DNA from 2 places in the Viridibacterium curvum genome. Region 2 is predicted to be linked to the other one. Evidence: predicted binding sites of a transcription regulator. Region 2 holds the regulator's gene; the other holds the start of a gene.
The links. Region 2 encodes FliA, which starts transcription of late flagellar genes. Its sites were predicted from a motif close to CTAAAGTTNNNNNNNNNNNNGCCGNTA; they were not measured.
Positions count from the first base shown of each region.

Region 1: the regulator FliA is predicted to act here: its motif matches at 5,724-5,750, upstream of ABEA02_RS01240 (chemotaxis protein).

Region 1 is NZ_BAABLD010000002.1:20,344-27,547, forward strand. It holds gene ABEA02_RS01210 (methyl-accepting chemotaxis protein) at 1-595, shown strand, start outside; gene ABEA02_RS01215 (CheR family methyltransferase) at 718-1,620, shown strand; gene cheD (chemoreceptor glutamine deamidase CheD) at 1,589-2,212, shown strand; gene ABEA02_RS01225 (protein-glutamate methylesterase/protein-glutamine glutaminase) at 2,236-3,321, shown strand; gene ABEA02_RS01230 (STAS domain-containing protein) at 3,404-3,709, shown strand; gene ABEA02_RS01235 (methyl-accepting chemotaxis protein) at 3,910-5,568, shown strand; gene ABEA02_RS01240 (chemotaxis protein) at 5,819-6,781, shown strand; gene ABEA02_RS01245 (chemotaxis protein) at 6,796-7,204, shown strand, end outside.
Region 2 is NZ_BAABLD010000002.1:392,034-399,237, reverse strand. It holds gene ABEA02_RS03065 (hypothetical protein) at 1-122, shown strand, start outside; gene ABEA02_RS03060 (hypothetical protein) at 230-757, shown strand; gene ABEA02_RS03055 (hypothetical protein) at 772-1,128, shown strand; gene ABEA02_RS03050 (flagellar motor protein) at 1,202-1,942, opposite strand; gene ABEA02_RS03045 (RNA polymerase sigma factor FliA) at 1,966-2,730, opposite strand; gene flhF (flagellar biosynthesis GTPase FlhF) at 2,974-4,524, opposite strand; gene flhA (flagellar biosynthesis protein FlhA) at 4,527-6,614, opposite strand; gene flhB (flagellar biosynthesis protein FlhB) at 6,623-7,204, opposite strand, start outside.

The DNA.
Region 1 (7,204 bases), 370 kb from region 2:
AGGCAATGCGGTCGAAGCGCAGCGCCTTGCGGAGGCATCGAACGAGGTTGCACGTCAGGGCGGCGAAATGGTGCGCGAAGTCGTGACGACCATGGCCGAGATCCAGCAGTCGAGCAAAAAGATTGCGGACATCATCAGTGTGATCGACTCGATTGCTTTCCAGACCAACATTCTTGCGCTCAACGCTGCGGTGGAGGCCGCACGCGCAGGCGAGCAGGGACGCGGCTTTGCTGTGGTGGCCAGCGAGGTGCGCAATCTCGCTCAGCGCAGTGCGCAAGCTGCACGCGAGATCAAGGGCTTGATCGCTGATTCGGTAGCCCGGGTGGATGGAGGCGTTCAGCTCGTTGAGCAGGCTGGCGGCACCATCGGCAGCCTGGTCGAGCGTTTCCAGTCTCTGTCGGCACTCGTCACTGAAATCGCCCAAAGCAGCAAGGAGCAGGCTTCGGGCATCGAGCAGGTAACGCAGGCGGTTGCGCAGATGGAGTCGGTGACGCAACAGAACGCGGCGCTGGTTGAAGAGGCTGCAGCGGCGGCAGAAAGCCTGTCTGACCAGGCGCGTACGCTGCGCGACGCGAGCTCGATCTTCACGCTTTGAGCGAGCGCGCCAAACCACATTATTGATTCAACATCTGGAGGGATCTGCACGTGGTTCAACCACTCAAGCCATCATTGGCCAGCGCACCGGAGAGCCATACCCGCAGTGCAGGCCTTACGGGAATGTCCGGTCTGGATGCTGCCCGCAAGTTGCGCGAAAGCCTGGAGACGCGTCCTGCAACGTCTGACATCGGTACGCGAGAGTTCACCTACACGGCTGCCGACTTCGAACGCGTACGCAAGCTGATCTATCAACGCGCGGGCATCTCTCTGTCTCCAGTGAAGCAGGACATGGTCTACAGCCGTCTTGCCCGTCGCCTGCGTGCCAAGGGTCTCAAACGCTTCGTCGATTACCTTGACCAGTTGGAGAGCGGGCACGACGCAGCCGAGTGGGAAGCATTCGTCAATGCGCTGACGACCAACCTGACGTCCTTTTTCCGCGAGGCTCATCACTTCGAAATTCTCGGCGAACATCTGCGCAAGATTTCCGATCGCCGGCCGATCCGCATCTGGTGCAGCGCGGCTTCGACGGGCGAAGAGCCCTACACGCTGGCCATTACGGCCTGCGAGGCGTTCGGCAGCATGACGCCGCCAGTGCAGATCATCGCTTCCGATCTGGATACTAACGTGCTTGCGCATGGCGAGCGTGGCGTCTACACAGAGGACCGTGTGGAACGCATGGAGAAAGCGCGCCTGCAGAAATTTTTCCTGCGTGGCACGGGTGCGCAGGATGGGCATGTGCGCGTGCGGCCTGAGCTGCAGAAGCTCATCACTTTCATGCGCGTCAACCTGCTCGACAACCGTTGGCCCTTGCAGGGACAGTTCGACGTGATCTTCTGTCGCAATGTGATGATTTACTTCGATAAGCCAACCCAACACGCCATTCTCGAGAAGTTCTTGCCGTTGCTGCGTGATGATGGCCTGCTGTTCGCCGGGCACTCCGAGAACTTCATGCACGCGGCAAAGCTGTTCCGCTCATTGGGAAGAACCGTGTATGCGAAAGCAGGTACTGGCGCTCGCCCCTGAGGGGGGCGCTGCTAACTTCGCTACGAATCTCTACTTCGACCGGGTCTTTGGCTGCGAGACGGCCAAGATCCTGCCCGGTGAGTATTACGTGACCACCGAGAATCTCGGCATCGTGACGGTGCTGGGGTCCTGCGTTTCGGCTTGCCTGCGTGACACACGCCTCAACATTGGCGGCATGAACCACTTCATGTTGCCTGAAGGTGGCAGTTGCGGCCTCGATTCCGGTTCGGCTCGTTATGGCACCTTCGCGATGGAGGTGTTGATCAACCACCTGCTGAAGCTAGGCGCTCGTCGCGAAAACCTCGAGGCCAAGGTATTTGGTGGCGCACGCGTCATGGATGCGCTGTCCAGCTCACAGGTTGGTGACAAGAATGCGCATTTTGTACGCGGGTTTCTCGCGTTGGAGAGGATCCGTGTTGTTGCCGACGACATGCTGGATATCTACGCACGCAAGGTCTACTTCTTCCCCCGGACGGGCCGCGTGATGGTCAAGAAACTTGTCCAGTTACGCAATGAAACCCTGTTGCAACGCGAGCGCGAGTACGCGGCAAGTTTGCGGCAACCGATTGGTGGCGACGTGGAGCTCTTCTGAGGCGCGGCGCAGGAGGTGATGAAATGAAGATCAAGGTGCTTGTCGTGGATGATTCGGGCCTCATGCGGGCAGTGCTCACCGAAATCATCAATAGCGCGCCTGATATGCAGGTCGTGGGGGCGTCGGCCAGCGCATCGCAGGCGCGCGAGGACATCAAGGCGCTCAATCCGGACGTGATGACCCTCGACGTCGAAATGCCGGGCATGGACGGTCTGGATTTTCTTGACAAGGTGATGCGCTTGCGACCGATGCCGGTGGTGATGATTTCCAGCCTGACAGCGCGAGGTTCCGAAGTCACCCTCAAGGCTCTGGAGCTGGGTGCCGTGGACTTCATTTCGAAGCCAAAAGGCATGACGGCTACCGGCATCCAGGCTGCCGCCGACGAAATCTGCGAGAAGATCCGCGCGGCCTGGCAGGCGCGCCGGAGCATCGCCACAACCTACGGATCTGCCAACGTGAGTGCCAGACAACAGAGCGCAGCGACCAGTCAGCCAGCGTCACCCGCAACAGCTTTGAGTGGGCGGGCTTTGTCCGATCGCTTCATCATGATTGGCGCCTCGACCGGTGGCACCGAGGCAATCAAGGAGGTGCTCTCACCCTTGCCGGCGGAGATGCCCCCGATCCTGATCGTGCAGCACATGCCCGAGATGTTTACCGCCTCATTTGCCAAACGTCTCGATTCGGTCTCGCGGCTGGCGGTCAAAGAGGCCGAGGATGGAGAGCGCATTCGTTCCGGTGTCGCTTATCTGGCACCCGGACATTCGCATCTGTATCTGCGCAAGGCGGCGGGTGGCGGTTTTGTCTGCGGCTTGTCGGACGCCAACCCGGTCAACAGGCACCGCCCTTCGGTTGACGTACTGTTCAATTCCGCCGCTGAACTGTTGGGAAGCAGGGCTTTGGGGGTGTTATTGACGGGCATGGGGAAGGATGGCGCACAGGGTATGCTTGCCATGAAGCAAGCTGGCGCCTGGACGGTTGCCCAGGATGAGAAAAGCTCGGTAGTGTGGGGAATGCCGCGCGAGGCCGCGATGATTGGGGGCGCCAGCGAAGTGGCGTCCTTGAAGGATATTCCCGGCCTTCTGACCGAAAAGTTGCGTAACATTCGCTGACTTTGCGGCCAGCTCAGGTTGGCCTCAAGGCTGTTTGAGAAATGACGTTAACCGGGTTTACAGAAGCAAACGGAGGTTGTGCATGGATACGAGTGTGACAGTGAGCGACAGCGCGGCGACCCTGCGTCTCGTGGGGCGCTTCGATTTCAAGGCGCATCGTGAATTCCGCGAGGCTGTCGAGAAGCTCCTGCAACAGTCGGGAGCTCGCGCGGTCAAGGTTGACATGGCCGAGGTGTCCTATCTCGACAGTTCTGCGCTGGGCATGCTCCTGATGTTGCGTGATAAGGCCAAGGCGGCAAGCCGCGATGTGTCGCTCGTCGGCGTGAGCGGTAGTGTTCGCCAGGTGCTGGATATCGCCAACTTCTCCAAGCTCTTCTCGATCAACTGATCCAGGCGATCGGCGCGCGTCGCCGGTCGGTTGCCACGGGGTTGCCGCAAGCTGCAGGGCTTGCGGCAACCCTTTGTATTTTCAGGCGCTGACGGCGGGCTCAAGTCTCCTGCCCATGAATCCGATAACACTCGAATGAGCACCATTCCCGTTGCAGGCTTCGGGGGATTGGACAAGGGGGAGACATGGGCGGGACCGGGTTGTCGTTACTGCTTGGCTGTGTGGCCGCACTATGGTGCGCAGCCAGTTTGACCCTGATCGGCATGGGTTGGCCCGGTTTGTTCGCTGCCGGATCTGGCGTTGCAGCAGCCGTTTATTTCGCGTTGCGCTGGGCAGGCCAGCGTGCCGCGGCCGGGCCAACGAACGCGTTGGGGCTGCTGCAGGCGGTACATCGCGACGGCGATCTGTCGCGCCGTGCACCTGAAGGTCAGGACGCAGCCGGACGTTTGGGCGCAGCGCTCAATACCTTGCTGGGATCGATGCAGAGTGCCTTTGGCAAGTCAGTGGCCGACGCCAACCAGCTCGATGAGCGCGCCAAGGCTGTGCTTGAGGGAGCCGATGCGATCATGGCGAGCTCGACAAAACAGCGTGATCAGGCGGTGCAGACAGCGGAGTCCATCCATCGCATGGGCGCTGAAGTGCAGCATATGCAGGAGCAGGTACGGACGGCTGCGGGCATTGCGCGTAACGCGGCGGCACTTTCCAGCGAGGGGCGCGAGGCTGTGCGGCAGAGCGTCAGCCAGATGGAGGGGCTGGCGCGTCAGGCCGAGGCCTCGGCCGCCATGATGACCGGGCTGGATGCTCACGTGAAACGGGTCATCGCGTCGGTCGACGAGATACATGCCATCGCCGACCAGACCAACATGCTTGCGTTGAACGCCGCCATCGAGGCTGCGCGGGCGGGCGAGCAGGGGCGCGGATTTGCTGTGGTGGCTGACGAGGTGCGCGGTCTGGCCGAACGGACGACACGGGTGACCAGCGATATTGGTGGCGTAATACAGATCATCCGGCAGGAGAGCCGTACCGTTATGGAGGCCATCTCCGGCAGCATGGAGGAGGCGGCCCAAGGGGCGCGTCTGGTGCATGAAATTGCTGGACGATTAGAGCGCATCGAGGCGGGCGCTCGCGAGACACAGGATTGTGTGGGCAGTGTGGTGACGGCTCTGGACGAACGTGGCAGGGAGGCCGAGCAACTGAATACCCTGATCGACGAGACGATTGCCGGCGCAGCCACCAATCAGGATCTTGCCGGGCAGGCACAGCAGCGCGCCAGCCAGTTGCGGCTGCAGGCAGCCAACATGCTGGAGGTTGCCAATGTCTTCAAACTGGGCGCACAGGGCGAAGATGCCACGCGCATCCACGCGGCAATGCCGGAGATCGTCGTCGCGGCCGCCCGCGCGGTGTCGGCAGCTCTCGATCAGGCGGTAGTGAGCGGTCGCATCCGGCTCGAAGATCTGTTCGACGAGAACTACATCCCGATCCCCGGCACGCAGCCGCAGAAGTACAAAACCCGGTTTGACAGTCTGACTGACGAAATCCTGCCGGCAATCCAGGAGCCTGTGCTGGAGCGCCATGCCCAGTGTGTCTATGCAGGCGCAGTGGATAGGCGAGGCTACTTTCCCACGCATAACCGCCGCTATACCAAGCCCCTGACGGGCGACCCGGCGGTAGATATTGTGCATAACAGAACCAAGCGCATTTTCGGGGATCCGGTCGGGCGCCGTTGCGGAGCGCACGAGCAGCCTTACCTCGTGCAGACCTACCGCCGTGATACCGGTGAGGTCCTGCACGACATCTCGGCGCCGGTCTATGTTCAGGGACGCCACTGGGGCGGTTTCCGCATCGGTTTCCGCGCCTGACACACCTTTTTACCTTGGCTTGCAGCCGGCTCGCTCGGCGCGGCACATGTCTTCGCGAACCCTCATCCTGACTGGCTTTGCGACGATCTTTCCCGCTTCTGGCGAGGGACGGAAACGGTTGTGTAGCAAGGCCCGAGAGCACGCGAGATCCGGGGTTCAAGTTTGTGATTCGGGAGCCGTAAAGCCTCTTGGGTTGGCGCGATTCACAGAGTGGCGCTGACACCGGGAACGACACACACCGGAGATGACCATGTCAGAGCTGTTGAAGAACATTGATGCGAGAACCCGCCTGGCCGGGACGAACAAGCTGGAGATCTTGTTGTTCACCCTGGGTCTGGACTCCCGAACCGGGCGTCGAGAGAGCTTCGGCATCAATGTCTTCAAGGTGCGCGAAGTCATGAAAACGCCGCCGATCACAGCCGCCCCGGACATGCCCTCGGGCGTCGAAGGCATGGTCTCGCTGCGTGGCCAACTGGTGCCGGTTGTCGATCTCTCGAAGTACTGTGGCGTCACGCAGGAAGCCAGGCGAGAGATCATGATCGTCACCGAATACAACGGTCACACCCAGGGCTTCCTCGTCGAGGGTGTGGATACCATTCTGCGCCTGGACTGGTCGCAGATGCGCGTGCCACCAGACATGCTGACCAACCGTATGGGTGGTCTGGTCACGGCGGTTACGGAGATTGAGCCTGACAAACTGATCATGATGCTGGACGTCGAGAAGGTGCTCTCCGAGACCTCCGGTTACGACGAAGAGTCGGTCTATCGCGACATCACGCCGCTCAACCGTGATTTCACTGTTTTCTACGCGGATGACTCATCTGTCGCTCGTCGGCAGATCGAGCGCACCCTGGCGTCTCTGGGTGTTCGGGGGGTGGCAGCGGTCAACGGACGCGCGGCCTGGGATGAACTGGAGCGCATGGCCAACCATGCCGAAACGACCGGCCGCAAAGTCTGGGAGTTGGTGCACCTCGTCCTTACCGACGTCGAGATGCCTGAGATGGATGGCTACATCCTGACCAAGAAGATCAAGTCCGACACGCGCTTCGACGGTGTGCCCGTGCTGATGCATTCGTCGCTGTCATCAATGTCGAACCAGACCCTCGGGAAATCCGTGGGTGTGGATGCCTATGTCCCCAAGTTCGAGCCGCACCGTCTGGCTGACGCCATTCGTTCGATGCTGGCCCCGGACAGTGTCCATCTTGCAGCCTGAGTTGAGAGGAACGCATGGAACGCGCTGATAACAATCTGCTCGAAGCGGTCGATGCCCGCACCAAACTGGTGGGCTCCAACCGCATGGAGATCCTGCTCTTCTCGCTCGGATCGAGCGAAATTTTCGGGATCAACGTCTTCAAGGTTCGCGAGGTGTCGAAAGCCCCCTTCGTGACCCGTTCGCCCAACATGCCCCACGGCGTCGAAGGCCTCATTTCGCTGCGCGGCAATGTTATCCCCGTGCTGTCGCTGGCGAAGGTGATCGGCATCGCCAAGCCGGGTGAGCCGCTGGGTGGTTCGATGATGGTGACCGAGTACAGCAAGCGCACGCTGGGCTTCCTGGTGCACGAGGTGGATCGCATCATCCGCGTTGACTGGGACAAGGTGCGCCAGCCAGACAACGTTCAGGCCGGTGCCAATTCAT
Region 2 (7,204 bases):
CTACCGGGGAACTAGTTGCTGAGGACACGCTTTATTCGCTTGGGCGGACGTCGGAGGTCGGAGTATGCCCAAGCCACCAGAGTCAATTAGTTCAGTTGATCACTGATGTTTTCGGACCATAGAAAACATGGGAGTGCCAACAAGTCTATCGCCTGATCAAGTGCTGTGGCCGCTCAGAAGTGGCTCCCTGTTTTCCTGACTCGTCCTATCCCGCCAATTGGATACATACGTGGATCGCTGGCAACAGTACCTTTTCGAAGCACATCCCGAGGCAACACTGCGTAACTGGGCGAGGCGCCTTCAGAAGTTCCGCTTCTTTCGTGCCTATGGCGGCCACGCCAACGATGGTGACTCGCTGGATGTTTGCTACGCCTATCAAGACACAGGTGAACTTCAGGAGTTCTTTGCGCATCTTGGCGTGAAGCTGGTGATGCATGAGACGCAGCCTCCCCAGCCGGAGCCCGACGTTTCATATCCTGGCGATGTCTATGCCGCGTTCCCATCGCTGATTCCCGGCACTCGCTGGATTGAGCAACCCAGGTACTGCGTCATCGACGGGCATAAGGTTTTCGCGTGGTGCGAGGTGGGCAAGATCAGACTCTCTATCGGCATGAACTATGAGGTGACACCTTCTGATGTCACTGTGGCGGAGGCCATTGAACGGTTGCTCGAAAATGTGTCACTTACTGTCATTGAGCCCCCAATCGACAACCGGAACTGCATATGCCCCAAGTTCTACCCGGGGTATTTCTCCTGAACGTAGCCGCCACCATGAAATGCACGAGCGCCTTAATCGCGCTGTTGATGCTCAGCGTCTCCACATGCGCGTTCGCACAGAAGAGGCATTGGGTCATCTGCGACCTGACCGTCATGGTGAAGAGTGCCCAAGACACAGTGCCGCGTGTTTCGGGTCTGGTGCGTTCAAGCAACGCGCCAGCAGGCACCGAGTGCCCTGCCCCCGGCGCTGTCATCTCCTTCCTGCCGGAAACCATGGACTATCAAACGGTATTGCCGCGCAAGCAATGGCCGGGCGTTGGCGAAGTCGTGACGATCCGTTACCGCTATCTGCTGGGCGAATGCAAATACACGGGCCCTTGCAAGATCGAGCATTTCTCGTTGATGCGATGAAGCCACCGTCTTGGGCTTTGGCCGACGAGCTTGTGAATACCCGATGTGAATTGCTGACTCGCCGAAGCAGGCGTCAGACGATGTAACCCTGCAGCCTGCTTTCAATGATGCGCGGGTTGTCGCCGTGGGCGATGGCGACGATGCCGTCGAGCAGCATGTCGCGGACGGCGACGAGGCGGGTGATGTTGGCCTGCAGCTTCTTGGCCATTGGGAGGAAGATGAGGTTGGCTGAGCCGACGCCGTAGATGGTGGCAACGAAGGCGACTGCGATGCCAGCGCCGAGCTTGCTGGGGTCGGAGAGGTTCTCCATGACGTGGATGAGGCCCATGACGGCGCCGATGATGCCGATGGTGGGTGCATAGCCGCCGGCGGCTTCCCAGATCTTGGAGGCTTGCTTCATCTCGACTTCCCAGGTGTGGATGTCGATTTCCATGACTTCGCGGATGCGCTCGGGTTCGACGCCGTCGACGAGTAGCTGCATGGCTTTGCGCAGGTAGGGATCAGGCTGCGAAGCCATCTTGTTTTCGAGTGTGAGCAGGCCTTCCTTGCGGGCGATCTGGCTCCAGCTGACGACCTGGGCGATGAGATCATCGAGCGGCGGTACAGGCGGCTTGATGACCCAGACGGTCATCGCGAGGCCCTGCTTGAAGGTGCGCCAGGGGCTTTGCAGCATGACGGCGCCGAAGGTGCCGCCGACAACGATCATGAATGCAGTGGGCTGGATCAGCGAGCCGATGTGTCCGCCTTCGAGCAGCTGGCCGCCGATGATGGCGACGAGTCCCAGCAGGAGTCCGGCAACGCTGATGACATCCATGCGGCGGGCCCCGGCGGTTCAGCTCAGGCCGCTGAGGCGCGTCGGCTGCGGGGCTCTGCCTGGGGCATGGCGGAGTCGCGACCGCTGGCGATGCGCGAGCGCAGGCGTGCGATGGCCTGGCTGTGCAGCTGGCAGACGCGGGATTCGGAGACGCCCATCACTTCGCCGATTTCACGCAGGTTGAGGTCTTCTTCGTAGTAGAGGCCCATGACCATCTTTTCGCGGTCCGGGAGGTCGCCGATGGCCTTGATGAGCACCTGACGCATGCCGGCTTCTTCCAGCATGTCGAGGGGGTCGTTGCTCTCGCCGACGATGTGGCGATCGAGGTAGTCGTCTTCTTCTTCGCTGCCGAAGTCTTCGAAGTACACGAGCTGGTAGCCGCGGGCTTCCTGCAGCATCTTCTGGTAATCAGCGAGGCTCATGCCAAGCGATTCGGCGAGTTCGCGCTCGGTGGGCTGACGGCCGTGAACCTGTTCGAGGTTATGGATGGCGGTTTCGATGCGGCGCATCTCGCGGCGCAGGCTTCGCGGCAGCCAGTCGTTCTCGCGCAGGCCGTCGAGCATGGCGCCACGGATGCGTTGCACGGCGTAGGTCTCGAACTGGGCGCCGAGGCCTTCTTCGTAACGGCTGATGGCGTCGAGCAGGCCGAGCATGCCGTTCTGGATGATGTCTTCTACCTGCACGCTGGCCGGCAACTTAGCCATGAGGTGGTAGGCAATGCGTTTGACCAGGGGGGCATAGCGCGCCACAAGCTGGTCTTTGTCGAGTGTTCCCGCTGCGTTATACATCGTGCTCTCGCTCAGTAAAGGTCACTCGCTGAGTGAATGGTCAGCAACATCATGGAGCCATTCTGCGCTGCAGGTGACACACATGCCTTGTGGAAAAAGACCGGTGTTGTTGCCCAATTCGCTTTCCAGTTTGCGTTTCTGTCCGGCTGACTCTGACGGTCTGCGCGGGGGCAACCACGGGAGCCGCCCATCTGGTTGCTTACGGCCCGGCAAGAGAAAAACTTGAGGCATGGTCGTCCCCCGTCACAGCCCCGCATTGCCCCCTTCGCCCGTCGAGAGGCGGGGTGCGGCCATGAGCAGGCCAGCTTCGCTGCGGTCGAGCTTCCACGGGGAATCGGCAGGGATCTCCCGCAGGGCACGGTGCAACAAATAATTGCGATTGGGCAGGTGCAGGTCTTCCGGCACGCGCTGGCCGTTGGCGATATAGAGCATGGGCAGGGCGTGGCGGATGGAGACATCCAGCGCGGGGGCGATGCTGTTGGCTTCGTCGAGCTTGGTGAAGATGCAGCCGGCGGTGTCGGGCGAGACGTAGGCGCGGATGACGTCATCCATGGTGTCGCCGCGCACGGTGGCGTTGAGGCACAGGATGCGGGCGATCTTGCCGACGGAGTTGAGCATGGCCGCTTGCTCGCCAACCATTTTGTCGCGCTGGCTCATGCCTACGGTATCGATGAGGACCATGTGCTTCTTGCGCAGCTCTTGCAGGGTGGAACGCAGGTCGCTGGCGTCGCGCACCACATGCACCGGCACGCCGAGAATGCGGCCATAGATGCGCAGCTGTTCGTGGGCGCCGATCCGGTAGCCGTCGGTGGTGATCAGGGCCAGGCGGTCGGCCCCGTGGCGCACCACGCAGCGGGCAGCGAGCTTGGCGGTGGTGGTTGTCTTCCCTACCCCGGTTGGGCCGACCAGCGCGTAGACGCCGCCGCGGTCGATGATGTCGGCTTCTGCGTCCTGCAACTGCAGGTCGCGGGCGATGAGCTGGCGCACCTGGTTGCGGGCTTCGTTGAGATCGCTGCCTCCTGCCAGACCTTGCGTGAGTTGGTGGGTGAGCTGCGCCGAGAATCCCGCTTCAAGCAACTCGCTCATCATCTGCGTGCGGGTCGGCGCGGTTCGCGATATCTCGCTCCATGCAAAGCCGGCGAGCTGACGCTCAAGCATGCCCTTGATGGATGCAAGTTCGTGCATCAGGGCCGCGTTGGCGGCCTCCAGGCCGCGCACGCGGGACTCTTCCTGTTCGGGTTGGGCAGGCTGTGACGCGTGTTCGGCGGGACGGCGCTGCGGTGTGCTGCTCACATCCGCATGGTCAGCCCCCGCATTTGACTGACTGCCTGGGTAATTGAGTGGACTGCCGTCGGACCGGACGCGGGGCGGCGTGAAAGGACGCACCATCTGGCGCCCCCCCGTGTCAGCGTCATGATCCGGCGCGTCAATGCCGGAACGGAATACCGGGCGCGGACCCGCCGGCTGGGGCTGGCTGCGTCGCGCAAGTTCGGCAGCAATCTGCTCACCGATGCGCTTGCCATTGCCTGCACTGGCACCACCCTTGCCGCTGCCGGCAGGCTGGCCGTTGACGAATGGCGCAGCTTGCGGCGCTGGCTGATGGGTTTGCGGCTCGCGGGCCTGTCGCACCGTGGCGTTGAGTTCGCCCATGGCCTCGGGCGGCAACGCGACGATTTCAACACCACCAGGCACGGAGCGGTTTGACAGCACGACCGCGTCGGCGCCCAGCTCTGCCTTGAGTGCCGCAAGCGCTTCACGCGCCGTTTTGCCCACGAATTTGCGCACGTTCACCATCTTCAGCCTCCTATGACGCCCGTGACGCGGATCGTGCGAGTTTCAGGCACTTCCGAGTGGGCGATAACCTTGAGAGAGGGCACCGAGCGACGCAGGAAACGCGACAGCAGCCAGCGCAACGCATTGGGCACGAGCAGTACGGCGGGCTGCCCGGCGTCTTCCTGACGCTGGGCAGCTGCTGCGGTGTCGCGCAACAGCGTTTCGGCCAGACCGGGTTCGATGGTTGCCGAATCGGCACTCGAGCCCTGCATGGCCTGCAACAACAAACGTTCGAGTCCGGGGTCCAGCGCGATGACCTGCATGTCGGCACTTCCCGGGAAAAGCCCCTGCACGATGGCGCGGCCAAGCGCCGTACGCACGTGGGCTGCGAGTTCGACAGCATCCTGCGTGCGCGGCGCGAACTCGGCGAGCGTTTCGACGATGCTGCGCATGTCGCGGATGTTGACGCCTTCTTCGAGCAGGTACTGCAGGGTCTTCTGCACCACGTGCAGGGGCAGCGCCTTGGGCACGAGATCTTCGACGAGCTTGGGCGAATCCTTGGCGATGTGGTCGAGCAGCGCCTGCGTCTCCTGCCGGCCAAGGAGGTCGGACGCGTGCGACAGGATGACGTGGTTGATGTGCGTCGCCACCACGGTGCTGGCATCGACCACCGTATACCCCAGCGCGTGGGCCTGATCACGCAAGGCACTATCCACCCACACGGCGGGCAGGCCGAAAGCGGGATCCTTGGTCTCGTTGCCGGGCAAACGCCCCACCACGCGACCGGGGTTGATGGCCATGAACTGACCCGGGAAAGCTTCGCCCTGCCCTATCTCGACGCCTTTGAGTGTGATGCGATAGAGATTGGGGCGCAGCTCCAGGTTGTCGCGAATGTGCACGGGCGCAGCGAGGAAGCCGATCTCCTGCGCGAACTTCTTGCGCAGGCCCCGGATGCGCGACAGCAGCTCACCGTTCTGCGCTTTGTCGACCATCGGGATCAGGCGGTAGCCGACTTCAAGGCCCAGTACGTCGACAGGCGTCACGTCGGTCCAGCTGGCCTCCATCTCGGCGGCCGTGGCGACCACTTCGGCGGCAGGTTTGACGGGTTCCTTGACCTCGGTCTCGCGACGTTGGCTCTGCCACCAAGCAAGGTAACCCATTGCCCCAGCGAGGGTGAGGAAGACCAGATTGGGCATGCCGGGGATGAGACCCAGCAGCCCCAGAATGCCGGCCGTCATCACCATGATCTGCGGATTGGTGAAGAGCTGATTCACGAACTGTGCGCCGACGTCCACATCGTCACCCACGCGTGACACCACCAGACCTGCAGCGACCGAAATGATCAGTGCGGGAATCTGCGCGACCAGACCGTCGCCGATGGACAGCAAGGTATACACGTGCGTGGCACGGCCGATATCCATGTCATGCTGAACCACGCCGATGATGAGGCCGCCGACGATGTTGATCAGCAGAATCATGATGCCGGCTACTGCGTCACCGCGTACGAACTTGGAGGCACCGTCCATGGCGCCGTAGAAGTCGGCTTCGTTCGCGATCTCGGAGCGGCGGCGCTTGGCTTCGGCGTCGTCGATGAGCCCGGCATTGAGGTCGGCATCGATGGCCATCTGCTTGCCGGGCATGGCATCGAGAGTGAAGCGTGCGCCGACTTCAGCGATACGGCCTGCGCCCTTGGTGATGACGACGAAGTTGATGACGGTGAGGATGACAAAGACCACCACGCCTACCGCCGTATTGCCACCGACGAGGAAGTGGCCGAAGGCCTCGATCACCTTGCCTGCCGCGTCACCGCCTTTGTGGCCATCGATGAGCACGACGCGCGTCGATGCGACGTTGAGCGACAGGCGCAGCAGCGTCGTCACCAACAGCACGGTCGGGAAGATCGAGAAATCCAGCGGCTTGCGGGTGTACATCGCCACCAGTAGCACGACCATCGACAACGCGATGTTGAAGGTGAAGAAAAGGTCGAGCAGGAATGCCGGCAGCGGCAAAACCATCATCGACAGCACAAGCAGCAGCAGGATCGGCGCTGCGAGCTGCCGGATGTTCGATGGCGTAAAGATCTGCTTCAGGTCGAGGGTATTGGTAGCCATCTGGTTTCTCAGCGAGCGACAAGCCCGGCGCCCTCGTCATCAATGCGCCCCTCAAAAGGGTCCATGCCAGCGGGTACGGCAATCGCGTTCGGCGCCTGTGGAGGCAAACCCTTGCCGACCAGGAATTCATTGAGCTGGTAGACGTAGGCCATCACCTCGGCCACCGCGGTGTAGAGCGCGGTGGGGATCTGCTCGTCAACCTTTGCGTGGTGAAACAGCGCACGCGCCAGCGGTGGTGCTTCAAGCATGGGGACGGCATGCCTGGCAGCGAGGTCGCGGATCGCCTTGGCAACGAGGTCAGCACCTTTGGCCACCACGGTCGGTGCGCCCATGCGGCCGGCGTCGTACTTCAGCGCCACGGCGAAGTGCGTCGGGTTGGTCACCACCACGTCGGCCTTGGGCACGGCATCCATCATGCGGCGGCGGGCCATCTCGTTCTGGCGCTGGCGGATCTTGCCCTTTACCTGCGGATCGCCTTCGCTCTCCTTGTTCTCCTGCTTCACGTCTGCCTTGCTCATGCGCAGCTCTTTGAAGTAATGCCATACCTGGTACGGCACATCGATGGCTGCGATCAGGGCCAACGAGGCGCT